Regions from separate parts of the Paenibacillus sp. Soil724D2 genome, predicted to be linked through region 1. Evidence: predicted binding sites of a transcription regulator. Region 1 holds the regulator's gene; each other region holds the start of a gene.
The links. The regulator Rex, encoded in region 1, represses fermentation and respiration genes when NADH is low (regulators of the CRP and FNR family bind a similar motif). The targets are predictions, from matches to a motif close to TTGTGAAATATTTCACAA.

Region 2: ASG85_RS03945 (cytochrome ubiquinol oxidase subunit I) is a predicted target of Rex. The motif match lies at 2,055-2,072, and genes of this name have one in related genera.
Region 3: ASG85_RS09670 (hemerythrin domain-containing protein) is a predicted target of Rex. The motif match lies at 2,233-2,250, and genes of this name have one in related genera.

What each region holds. Positions count from the first base shown of each region.
Region 1 covers NZ_LMRY01000060.1:213,206-217,748, reverse strand. The annotation lists gene dinG (ATP-dependent DNA helicase DinG) at 1-1,886, shown strand, start outside; gene ASG85_RS36115 (redox-sensing transcriptional repressor Rex) at 1,889-2,509, shown strand; gene ASG85_RS36110 (inorganic phosphate transporter) at 2,726-3,727, opposite strand; gene ASG85_RS36105 (DUF47 domain-containing protein) at 3,792-4,418, opposite strand.
Region 2 covers NZ_LMRY01000001.1:852,886-857,428, reverse strand. The annotation lists gene ASG85_RS03950 (cytochrome d ubiquinol oxidase subunit II) at 1-521, opposite strand, end outside; gene ASG85_RS03945 (cytochrome ubiquinol oxidase subunit I) at 518-1,867, opposite strand; gene ASG85_RS03940 (MarR family winged helix-turn-helix transcriptional regulator) at 2,539-3,009, opposite strand; gene ASG85_RS03935 (SDR family NAD(P)-dependent oxidoreductase) at 3,136-4,011, shown strand.
Region 3 covers NZ_LMRY01000007.1:117,422-121,964, forward strand. The annotation lists gene ASG85_RS09660 (hypothetical protein) at 1-527, opposite strand, end outside; gene ric (iron-sulfur cluster repair di-iron protein) at 868-1,554, opposite strand; gene ASG85_RS09670 (hemerythrin domain-containing protein) at 1,648-2,175, opposite strand; gene ASG85_RS09675 (acyltransferase family protein) at 2,348-3,364, shown strand; gene ASG85_RS09680 (hemerythrin domain-containing protein) at 3,967-4,509, opposite strand.

The DNA of each region.
Region 1 (4,543 bases):
TCCGTGAGCGGGACATTCCTCTCTTGAAGGAGATTTTCCCTATCCCTTTCAAAGCTGCTGTACTTAAAGGCAGAAGTCATTACTTATGCCTGCGTAAATTCGAGACAAAGCTAACAACAAGTGATTACGAGAATGGCAAGGAAGATCCGATCACGGCAGCGCAGATGGTTGTATGGCTTAGTGAGACGGAGCATGGAGATGAAGAGGAGCTGCATTTTGGCAATAAGGGTGCGCAGTTCTGGTATTCGGTTGCAAGTGACACTGATTCTTGTTTGAATCGCATGTGCCCTTGGTACAAGAAATGCTTCTATCATCGCGCTCGTAATGATGCCAATACGGCCGATGTAATTATTACGAACCATTCCCTCCTTTTCACGGATATGAAGGCTGAGAACCGCCTTCTACCGGCTTACAAGCACCTTGTCATTGATGAGGCGCATCACTTTGAAGAAGTGGCCAGTAAGCATCTTGGAATTGAGCTGCATTCTTCCGCATTTTATCATTCGTTGCTATGGCTATATAAAGATAATCGAAGTGGCCAATTACCGATGTTGCGGTTTCGATTGCAGAAATCGGATGAGCAGCAGGAACGCGCGGCCGCTTGGAGTCAAACTATCGATGGGCTCTTTCCCAAAATCGTGCAAATCAAAGAGGATTGGGATCGGCTTAGTGAAGCGCTCTATGAGCTGTTATCTTCTAGGAGCGATCCTTCGCAATCGGAAAACTCACAATACGTACTGCGGATGAAGCCCGAAACGCTTCCACCCGAATGGCGAGAGCTTTTGATCATGGAAGACAATATTTATTTGAATGCGAATGATTTACTGCGCACGCTTGATAAATTGTTAAATGAAGTGAAGGACATGCAGGAAGTTTTTGGAGTCCAAGGTTTAGTCACTGATTTGAATGGCACGGTAAAGGAGCTATACAACCATCGAGATGCCCTGCACTTTTTTATGAAAATGGCTGATGAGGGTTATGTGTATTGGATGGAAGCGGGTACCTATGCCAAATCGAAGTCACTGCAGCTCGTATCGGTGCCTACGGATGTAAGTGGTTTGCTGCAGCAGCATTTCTTTGAGACCAAAGACAGTATTATCCTGACCTCCGCGACGTTGTCTGTTAATAAATCTTTTCAATATTCAGCGGATCAATTAGGGTTAGTTATCCCTGAGGATGAAGAATCGGGCAAGCTGAAAACTGTTCAATTGCCATCTCCTTTTAATTATAGAGAACAAGCTCTCGTCGTCATTCCGCGGAACTTCCCAACAATCAAAGGTGCCGGTGATCCTATTTTTATCAACGCACTTATTGAGTCGCTCAGTGATGTTGCGCGAATTACCAAAGGACGAATGTTGATTTTGTGCACTTCGAATCGTATGCTTAAGCAAATTTATGCCGGCATGAAGGATCTCTTGAAGCCACATGGAATTACCGTGCTCGGGCAGGGGGTCGACAGCGGTAATCGGAGTAAACTGACCCGGATGTTCCAAGATAACAAAATGTGTGTCCTTCTGGGCACCAGCTCGTTCTGGGAGGGTGTCGATATTCCAGGAGATGCGTTAAGTTGTCTTGCTATTATAAGATTGCCGTTTCAACCGCCAAATCACCCTCTTGTTGAGGCTAAGTGTGAAAATATTAAGAAGCGCAACGAGAATCCATTTATGAAATTTTCTGTGCCGCAGGCTGTCATTCGATTTAAGCAGGGCTTTGGCCGACTTGTTAGACGTGCATCCGATAAAGGCATCGTTATCATCTATGATACTCGTGTCATTGATACGTATTATGGCAAGCACTTCCTTTATTCATTGCCTGGTCCGAAGATTGAGCATATGACGACCGAGCAAATGTTACCTAGGATTGAAGAGTGGATGGGGGAGGCATAGCGTTGAAAACACAAAAAATATCGGAAGCCGTCGTTCGGAGGCTGCCCATTTATTTACGCTTTCTGAATGAACTTGCAATGAAAAATGTCTCGACGGTATCTTCGCAGGATTTGGGTCAAAAGCTCGATCTGAATCCGGCACAGATTCGCAAGGATTTGGCTTATTTCGGGGAATTTGGCAAAAAGGGAATCGGCTACGACATTGCTTACTTGATTGAGAAGATTAGACAGATCCTGAAGCTGGATCGACATATTCAAGTTGCTCTTGTTGGAGCGGGTAACCTAGGCCGCGCTTTATGCAATTATAATACTTACTTACGGAATGATATGAAGATTGTCGCCGTTTTTGATGCAATGCCAAGCAAGGCAGGGGAGTCGATTAACAATTTAGTTGTTCAACCGATGCATGAGATGAAGAAGGTTCTATCTGAATTAGGCGTTCGTATCGGCATCATTACCGTTCCTGCGAACGAAGCTCAAAATGTAGCCAATCAATTCGTAGACTGCGGGATCGAAGCGATATTGAATTTTGCTCCGGTCATTATTAAAGTTCCTCCTGAGGTGCGTGTACATCATGCGGATTTTACAACAGAATTGCAAAGTTTAGCTTATTATTTGGATTAGAAAGCCACATCCAGCTTTCAAGCTTTCGTGACAGTAGATGGGCTATAGGTTTAAGATGTTCAATTGCGAATAGGGATTAAAGAACAATTGTGGATTCATATAAAAAAAGGAGCTAAGCACATACAAGCCGCTTAGCTCCTTTTTCATTCGAATTTTTAAACAATTGGATCTGTCCCACACATCTATAATGTTACTCTTGAGACAGCCTATTTATTTTTAGAATATGAGTCTGAACAGCACGAAGTAAATCGAGAATGCGAGCGCGATGCTGATTGGAATCGTAATAATCCAAGTGATTAACATGCGGCCAACCGTGCCCCATTGAACTTCATGGAAGCGCATGACACTGCCTGTCCCGATAATCGCGGAGGAAATAACATGCGTCGTTGATAATGGTTTACCCAAGTGTGTAGAGAATTGAATAACGAGTGATGACGTTAAGTCCGATGCAAAGCCATTAATCGGCTCGATTTTAACAATCTTACCAGAAACGGTTTTAATAATTCGCCATCCACCGATGGATGTTCCAAGTCCCATTGCTAAAGCGGCAGCAATTTTCACCCACAGCGGCACTTCCAAATCTGTTTGAACACCAGCTGCGACTAAACCAAACACGATAATGCCCATTGCTTTTTGTGCGTCGTTTCCACCGTGGGAGTATGAGAGTAATCCCGCAGATAAAATTTGCAAGGTACGGAACACGCGATTTAGCTTTGATCTTGATGTATTCCCCGACCATATTACAATGTACTTGATTAAGATCATAATTAGGTAACCAAGGGCGAAAGCGATAATAGGCGATAAAAGCAAAATGATAATAATTTGGGTAAAACCACCCCAATTCACCGCATGAACCCCAGCACCAGCAATGACAGCTCCAGCTAGAGAACCAAGGAGTGTATGAGAAGAAGATGAGGGAATGGACAGATACCATGTCAACAAGTTCCAGATAATAGCTGCAAGTAAGGCAGCGATGACGATTTCAACCCCGTTTTCAATTTTGGCAGGATTGGCTATGCTTCCTCCAACGGTTTTGGCAACCTTAGAGGAAACCATGGCTCCGACAAAGTTGAGTGTGGCAGCCATAATGATGGCAACACGCGGGCTCAAGGCACGCGTGGAAATGGAAGTTGCAATAGCATTAGCTGTATCGTGAAATCCATTAATGAAATCAAAAAGTAAGGCAAGCACAACGATGACGATTAAATAAGTTAACATGATTTCCTCCTAAGAGTTTTCCATTTGGAAAACTATCTTCGTACACATAAGACACGATTGTGCCTTATGAATAGCGAAGTACAACGCTATCAAGGATATTGGCTACATCTTCACAAGCATCTGTTGTTTCTTCCAAACGCTCATAAATTTCTTTTAATTTAAAATCTTCGTAGAGGTCTTTACGTGTGATGAAAATTTGGCGAATTCCTTCGCGCATCAAACGGTCTCCGTCATTCTCGAGGGAATTAATAGCAACCGTATGCTCAGGAATTTGCATGTATTTTTTCTTCGCTAGAAGCTTGAACGCATCCAGCATATGCTGGCAAGAGTCTACAATGACAGCCGAAAACTCTTTCATATAAGAATCTGTATGGGATACAGAAAGATAGTCGAAACGAGCAATTGTAGCTTCAATACCATCTGTTACGTCATCCACTTTGGAGGCTAGAACCATAATATCTTCACGATCAATCGGAGTAATAAATACTTTGTTTAAACCTTTGAAAATTTCGTGAGTAATGGAATCGCCTGCATGCTCTAAATCGTTGATGGCTTTTACATACTCAATCGGCGGTTTATCACCCATCATAGCTGTGCGAAATAGTTGAGCAGTTTGCAATGCGTTCTCTGCAGCACGGATGAGAAGTTGTAAGAAATCAACTTCATTCTTTTTCGTGAATAACGTTGTCATATAATCCTCCTATATTTTACTATATGTACTAAGTTTTGATCGAATATATAAGATAAACAGACCAAATGGTTGAAAAAACTCACAAAGTTAAAAGTATCATAACAATTGCTTCGAAAGCAACGAAA
Region 2 (4,543 bases), on a different contig from region 1:
ACGCTGACCAGCGATAGCAGGATGACCGACCAAGTATAAGGACTCCCAAGTAACTTACTCCAATCTAGTAAAATCATGCCGTTCTGTTCAACGATGATTCCACCCTCAGATATGGTTAGTACCGTAGAAAGGGTTGCAGGGATGAGCAAGCCCGTAGCTCCATAGAGCAGCATGTACCATTTATTATCCTTGGAACCATAGTTGCTGAAAGCGTAGTAGGCTCCTCTTATGGCTAACAATATGATAGCCACACTGCCTGGCACGAGTAACGCAGTACCATAATAACGTGCTGTTTCAGGGAAGAATCCAACCATACCGACGTAGAAGAAAACTAAGAATACATTGGTAACTTCCCAGACAGGAGACAGATATCTTTCAATAATCTTATGAATGATATGCTTTTTCATCGTAATAACCGAATAGTAACTGAAGAAACCAGCACCAAAATCAATGGATGCCACAATTAAATACCCGTATAAAAAGATCCACAAAACAGTTATTCCAATTAGTTCTAGGCTCATTCTTTGGTCCTCCCTCCGAAAATACCAAGTGCAATCAGTTCATCTGCAACATCGTTTTTTCTGAAAAGTTTGGATAACACTTTTACTGCGGTCAATGCTAAAACGATATAAAGTAAACAGAACAGCAGTAACATGGTATCCACGTCTTGTGAAGTTGTAGCGGCATCAGCTACCTTCATATATCCACGCAATATCCATGGTTGGCGGCCAACCTCCGCGTAAAACCATCCACATTGGATGCCTAGCATGGAAAGAGGACCACACACAATGATAATCGCTAGAAGCCATCTCGGATAAGGTTTACGGGATTTCTTACGTGAGTACCACATATGACAAATGGCAACGACGATCACAAACATACCTATAGCAACCATGGCGTCAAAGAAATAATGCACGTATAGAGGAGGACGAAGATCTTTAGGAACATCATTCAGCCCTTTTACCTCAGTTCCTGGAGTTCCACCTGCCAAAATACTTAGAGCATACGGAATTTTCAACGCATATTTAACCTCATTATTTTGAGTCAAAATACCACCAAGAACGAGCGGTGCATTCGTAGCCGTTTCAAAATGCCACTCGGCTGCGGCAAGCTTTTCAGGTTGATTATGAGCTAGAAATTTGGCTGATAGATCTCCGATCATAGCCGTAGTTATAGCGAACACTAGCCCAGCAGTAACGGTCAGTTTTAATGCTTTTTTGGCGTATAAAGTGTCCCCCTTTTTCCTGAGAAGGGAGTAGGCCGCTATAGCAGCCAAGATGAATGCGCTGGTCATGTAGGCTGAGGAAAGCACATGTGCCACTTTGGTGGGCATTGATGGATTAAACATTGCTAGAATCGGCTGTACATTCGTAATTAAGCCATCTTTTAGAGTGAAGCCTTGCGGCGTATTCATGAATGCATTCACTGTCGTAATAAAAAACGCTGAAGCAGAGGAGCCAATGACAACAGGTACGAGTAGTAGCAGATGATGTTTAGGTTTCAATCGTTCCCATGTATATAAATAAATGCCTAAGAAGATAGCCTCGATGAAAAAGGCAAAAGTCTCTAGAAATAATGGAAGCGCAATGGCTTGCCCGGCAATCTCCATGAACTTCGGCCACAATAGGCTGAGTTGAAGCCCGATGGCAGTACCAGTAACCACTCCAATAGCAACGGTGATAACGAATCCCCTAGCCCATCTTCGTGCCAACAATGCATAATAGGGATCTTTACGTTTAATGCTGGCTAACTCAGCCAACATAATCATGACCGGAACGCCAACGCCGATGGTAGCGAAAATGATATGAAATGCCAGTGTGGTCTCAGTGAGTAGGCGGCTATAAAATACGGAATCGTAGATAGGCATATGGACTCATCTCCTTTGTTAACTTTCATAAGTTCAAAAAAACTTGCGGATAAAAGAGAGGAACATGACAAAAGCAACAATGAACATCAGGTACATCAATCGTTTTTCATGTTTTCGAGATTGGTTCAAGCGGTATCACCTTCTGTTTTCAATTTGATTTGTTATATGTTTCTATCTTACTCGATGTATGTGATTTTTTTCACATGATATGTGAATACGGTTTGAACAAAGTATTACAACTTTATTAACGTTATGAGTAATAGTAATCAGGACCGACGTGATCCGGGCCTACGAAAGTATTCTGGATACGTATCAAAATGAAGTACTGCTCTAGGCGCGGGCTCAGACGATCCAGGAAGACTCGATCCGCAAAGCGATGCGTAATGGATCCGGGAAATCCGGCCAAATGGTTTTGGACACTTTCCGTGTGGTCGGCAGTTTTTACACGAGAGTGAAGTGAAGGAGAATTGTACGATTATACATGCATGAAATGCGATCATCCATTGTTTATGGCTTAGATGGTTGGAGGCCGTCTGGCAGCTGGTGTTACCCGGCTTAACTTCCGGTCATCATTAAAAAAGGGCAGTCGAATGATTCGACTGTCCTTCTTTATTATGAATCTCCAATGGCTTCCTTGAGAAAATTACTTGCCATTCGATTCGGTTAACTTGTTATTTTAAATGGCTGACAGCAGCGTTGAAATGTTTGAGCATTTCACTAAAAGATTCAAGCTGGTCATCTTCCCATTTTGCAATGCTTTCAAAAAAGACGGATTCTTTTTCTTTTAGAGCATCTACGGTCATTTGTCGTCCAAGCGGAGTCAGTGATAACAGTACGCCTCGACGATCATCAGGGGACGTTTCACTTTGCACATAGCCTAATCCCTTGATTTGATTGACAAGACGACTAACAGAACTACGGTCCATTGCTGTAGATTCCGCTAAAACAGTAGCGCTTGCAGGACCGTACGAGAAGAGCCATCGGACAATAAGAAACGCTGCGGGTTGCAGGGATGAATCGAAACGTGCCGCAGCTCTGACATTGAGCGCATGGGAGGCGCTAATAAGTGCGTTTAACTGTTCGCCGAGCCTAAGTTCCAACTGCTCTCTCTCAGTAAGTTGGTTTGGAGTCAATTCCTTCATAGTTCACCTCAAATGAGTAGTAATCTCTAAAACAACTTGACATATATCAAACAAATACATATGATTGACATATATCAAGTATATTGATTTATCCATTACGTGTCAAACCGCAAGGGAGGACTTATTATGACAACTAACCAAATTATTGTAATTACTGGCGCTACTAGCGGTCTCGGCCAACTTGCTGCAATGGAAATGGCAAAACGCGGGGCTCATCTTGTGTTAACAGCCAGAAGCAAAAATCGGGCTGAAACGACTGTAAAACTGTTAAAGGACATCGCGCCGAAAACAAAAGTGGACTTTTTTTTCGGAGACCTATCGATAATGAAAGATGTCAGGAAGGTCGGAACTGAAATCAAAGCTTCATATCCAAAGATTGATGTACTAATAAATAATGCAGGATTGCATGCATTTGAGCAGCGAATTACATCTGAGGGTTTTGCAGAAATGATGGCCGTTAACTATTTGGCTCCGTGGTTATTCACCCATTTATTACAACATTCATTGATGAAATCAGGAAGTGCAAGGGTTGTAAATGTCGCCTCAGAGGCATCGCGCAATCATGGTGAGCTCAAGCTTCCCGAGGATTTGACCGATACCTCATCTTTTACTGCTAGTGGCTCGTCTTCGCATTATGGTAAAACGAAGCTGCTCAATATTATGTTTACTGGAGAACTGGCACGTCAATTTTCTGGAACGGGGGTCTCTGTTAATGCGCTAAATCCGGGCTTCAATGTAACGGGTCTCGGACGTGAGCTCTGGTTTGCTGCAATACTTGAACGTATTTTTAAATTTCTGCATGTCGGAGATCCACGCAAAGGAGCTGAAATTATTACACGGTTGGCTGTTGATCCGCAATACCAGGATGTGACCGGCGGTTACTTCAACGTTGGAACCGGGGACTCTATTACGCCAATATCCCCTGGCGGAGATGCCAAAATTCAAAGAAAACTGTGGAATGATACGCAAGAATTATTGCAACGAAAAGGCTTCATCGAGTAGAAGGCAGAAGTGAAAAGAGTTAAAATACGGTCGAATAAGTAATGATTACCGTAAATAACTAGTAAGTCTGGTGTCACAAAGGGGGTTCATTCGGGAGGGGAGAGGTGGCTTTTTGATGTATATGTGTATAATAGAAGTATGATATTTTTAAAGGGTGGTCTCCATACGATGATTAAATGCACCAATTGTTCGAAACTCACAGAACTTCAGATGCAGCGCTGCATCCATTGTGGGAAGATCCTAACTTACACCGTTGCAGAGAAATTCGATATCCTAGCAGAATCCGTTGAACATGCGTTGAAGAAGGAGCTAGAAGCAAGAAGAAAGATGAGGCATTAGTTAAGCTGCTCTGTGTCATCTCACGGTCGTGAATAGCCCAAACTTAGAATTCGTGGAACATATGGGCAATATAATACAGGGCAGAAAGTGATGATCTTAAAGTTTTTTGTCTGCAGATAACGCGAAAATGACTGCCAGCAGGCAGATAAAAAGGGGAGTATGAAATGACATACTCCCCTTGAAGGCGTTGGGA
Region 3 (4,543 bases), on a different contig from region 1:
CATACTCCGCCAATCACCATGAAGGCCGTAATGTTCAACGCATTGTAGAATAGAAATCCGAGAAGCCCATCCGCCTTTATATTCATGAGGTTGATCCCGAATCCAACAACCGTGTAGGTTCCGTTCTCTGCCATCGTGAAGTACATCCAACCGAACACCAGCGGAAAAGTAACGAAGGCGGATAAGATACATCCCCAACCAAGAAGAACGTGCTGTGTCCAGCGATACCACCCGCGATTCCAGATAAAGCGATAGGTGAGTAGATGCTCAGTAGTTGTCTGAGGCGTGCTTTTTCGAAATAACAGCTTTATGCCTTTTTTCAAAATAATTTTCGTAGGCGGGCGTTCCCCCCAAGCAATAAAGCGATAAAAGAATCCGCAAATGAAAACGACCGTACCTACCATATACCCATATAAAGCCAAGTCAATATGTGTAAAAAACCTCGAACCCACTCCCATAAGAATGAATAACCCGCTAACAACTAGGAAGACACATTTGGCGAATTTTGACGCGAACGCTCGATCCATATTTATCATTGCCCCTTCACTTGTCAATCTTATATTTGTATTAAATCATGATTCGGCCCTTCTGCACTGTGAGAAAAATCACTGTAAACCCACTTCGTGTTAGGTGCTTGATCCAACTATACGGATTTCCAGCAATCATAAATGTGATCTCAAACACATTTCTTCGAATGACACGAGATGGACAAAAAAACGACCTTCCATCAGATCTACTTAGATCTAAGGGAAAGCCGCAATCTTACCGTGTGAATACACGGGCGATTAAGCTCCATACCAACGCTAGAAAGCTGAGAATCCCGGTGGCTATAAACAGAAGTGGAAGCCTGAACATGGGCTCTTCCCCCTAAACGCGATTAAACAAAATGTTGTTCTCCAAATGGATGTGCTGGAACATATCCGCTTCCAATGCCTCCAGCTTCAAGTAAGTAAGCTGAAACGTTGTGCAGGCATCCTCCGGCAGCTCATAGTCTTTGGTGATTTCCCTCATTTGTCTAAGTAGATCACCCGAGCCCTCATGCTCCTGTTCGAGCGCAGCCAGAATTTCCAGCAGCTCTTCTCTTTTCTCTTTTGTGGGATCTTTCTCAAACGCAATGACAGCTGGGAATGCTTCTCTTTCTTCTTTATCCATATGATGCTCCATCTCACTTTTCAATGCTTCATACCATTGATGAACTTGAAGGAGTTCAGGATGGTAAGATCCATGCACACGTGCCACTTTTTGCACATATTCACTTAAATGCGGCAGTGCCGTTTTCAAATAGCCATGGTGGACGCGAATAATATAATCAATTAATTCGCTTGCGCTTAACTCACTCCAATTCAAGTTGTCTGATTTAGCGGATGTAGCTGCTTCAACAAGGCTTTTTAACAGAACCTCTTCCTCAATTTTTTGGTCTCGAATCACTTGAAGAAGTGATTTATTCCCTCCGCAGCAGAAATCAATACGGTATTCCTTAAACACCTCAGCTGTCTTGGGAAATCCCTTCACAATATCTCCTACCCGATCGGTTAATTGAATGTTCACTTCCATGATAAATCCTCCAGTTCAGCTGTGATCTGAATCAACTATACCTAAACAACAGGTAACCATGTGTGATAGCCGTCACACTATTGAAAATGCTTTTTAAGCTTTTCCATGAATATCGCTTAGCATTTGATTCGCAACCGGGAAAAACATCTCCTCCTCGGACAAAAGATGCTCCGATAATACAGAGCAGGCCACACTAAGCAGTGAAATCGCCTTTTTCAGCCTTATGCTGTCAGCACCTTTGCATTGATCTGCATATTCAAGAAATGAGCGAACAAATCGTTCCGCTTGTTTATGATCCTCTTCCAGAACCCAGGTTGAGGTCAAAAAAGTAGGCTCCATCCCTTGACTCGCATAAACGGCAAGGAGGGGTAAAACCTCATCTTCCTCCCAGTGTTCGTGAGCCTCTAACTGCTGCATGAAGGTTTCCATTTGTTTACGAATCTCTTGAAATAAACGCCTTGACTCTTCCGAGCCAAGCATGCCGACCATATGACTTGTCATTTCCTGGACATGATCAAGTTCTTTCTTTAACGCGCCATGTTCGTCCTTTAATCGCTCCAGAATCAGTTGAAGACTAGAAGTCTGAGCGTCATCTAACGGCATCCCAAGATCAATAACCATACATGATTCCTCCTTTTATTGCTGTAATCACATTGTATACCTTCATTTCAGCTTTCTCTGTGAGGAGAATCACAACGCTCGTTTCTTTTTCGTGACTTTAATCACTGCGGGAAATTGAAGCTAGATTTAGATTAGAAGAAAAAGAATTGATTCCATCATGGAGGTAATCGTCATGGGTAGAGAAGACAATACTGCTTCGAATACGTTTATGTTAAACGCTAAGTTTCTTCTTATTTTGTTTGTGGTCATCGCTAATTGTATAGAGCCGCTGATTCAACAAAGTGCAGCTTTCCATTCCTTATATCTGGGTATTTACACCTTTCATATTCCCATGTTTGTCATGGTGACCGGGTATTTCTCTAAAGGTTTCCGTTTAGATGTCTCAGGAATCAAAAGTCTGCAGATGATTTTTTATCATTATCTGATCTTCCAGAGCCTCTACTCTCTGCTCGATTCGCTGGCCTTCCATGCGCCGGGTGTCCGTTATTCTTTTTTCATTCCGTATTCGTTATTGTGGTTTTTATTCAGCCATTTTTGTTGGCGATTGCTCCTTCTACTCTTTACAAAAATGCAGCATCCGCTTGTGGTCTCAGTCATTCTAGGCGTACTCATTGGATACGCACCTTTCACTGGAACGATGCTCAGCTTTTCCAGAACACTCGTCTTCTTTCCTTTCTTCTTGGCCGGATATTATTTTCACCTCGATATGATTCCTAAACATTTCGTTCGCATGAACAAGGGGTTAAGCGTAATTGGCCTTCTGGGTATCCTGGTCTTTCTCAACACGACCCCACTTGATCCAAAATGGTTATATAGCAGTTTTACTTATAAGGAGCTAGGGGCCTTTCATTGGCATACGGGGGCATATCGTTTAGGTGTTTATACACTAGAAATTATCGCTTCCTTTTGCTTCTTAAGCTTCGTTCCTCGCAAACAGTCCATCCTTACAGAATGGGGCAAATATACGGTATATGTGTTCTTGCTGCATGCGTTTATTACGAAAACCGCGATTTCGATGGGACTATTCTCGTATATACACACTTTTACACAATTGACTCTCGTCCTACTGCTTGCGGTGGCAATTACCTGGCTGCTGTTACAAGAATGGGTACGCCGATTCAGTCGGCCTCTTATCGAACCGGATCTATCTTTTTGGGAGCGATGGTTATCCCGAAAACATAGCATCTAGGTCCTTAAGATTGGTTTCAGATTGGGCGATTACGACCTGCTTTCGTTAAAGCAAACATTCGCTCTTACAAGCTGTCTGGTACACACCGAGACTACTATGGATAGCGGTTTAACCATGATTGATTAAGCAAGCTAATATCCCTTATCCTTTCTAATATCGCGGCACCTCATGAGATAAGACCAACGTACGCGCTTATTATCTGCACACGCTACATACTTGGCCGTATTAGCAAACAATAGGCAAGCTTAGCTTGCTTATAAAAATCAAAACGGGGCGATTCCGACAAATAAGCAACCTCAGCTGCCTTACCAGCCTAATGAAATGCGTAAACGACTCTTTCAAAACGCTTAGAAACAAACAAAAAAGAGGTATGGTCGAATAACCCATACCTCTTCCTGTGATGAAGTTGTAATAAGACCAAACATGCCATCGTTTCGGCGATAAACGAGGAATCGTTTTCCCTGCTTACAGGCTCAAGGCTTCCAAATGCCCGCTATTTTAACCCGCTTTGATGACGCATTCTATGCTTGATCTACTCCGTGTTTGTCTTTCAAATTTATCGGCAACAACATCGATTGATGCGTATTCATTTTGCTCATCTCCTATGAAAAAAAGGATTCCAAATCCGTCAGCACTTTCTCAGTTAAAGGAAAAATAAGTTGTTCTTCCATGGTAAAGTGGTCGTTTAGTATTAAACATGCCTGCACGAGATTAGATGCTGCCTCCGCTAATCTCTTCTTCACGACGAGAGGTGTTACCTCAATAATAGCTTCTTGAAAGGATTGGATAAATGACATGCCAAGTTGGTGATCTTTTTCCAATACCCAAAAAGAAGGCATGATAGAGGGCGTCGATTGACGATGAAAATAAGTTAACAGGAACGGAAATAATTCCTGCTCCTCCCATTCAGAATGTCGTTCCAGTTTCTCCACAAATTGTGCGGTCAGGTTTCTGAGATCTTGGACAAGCTGCATTCCCTTTACCGGATCATCCAATAGAATGACTTCCTTGGCACTCGTTTCAATCGTCCTGAGTTTTTCTCTTAATTCTTCATGCTCTACCCTTAATCGATCGGTAGCAAAGGCAAGCACATCCGGGTTTGAAGAAGCAATCCCATAATTATTGCTTGTGGAATGAATCACCATACAGAGTCCCTCCCAAAATAATCGTATCGTTCAC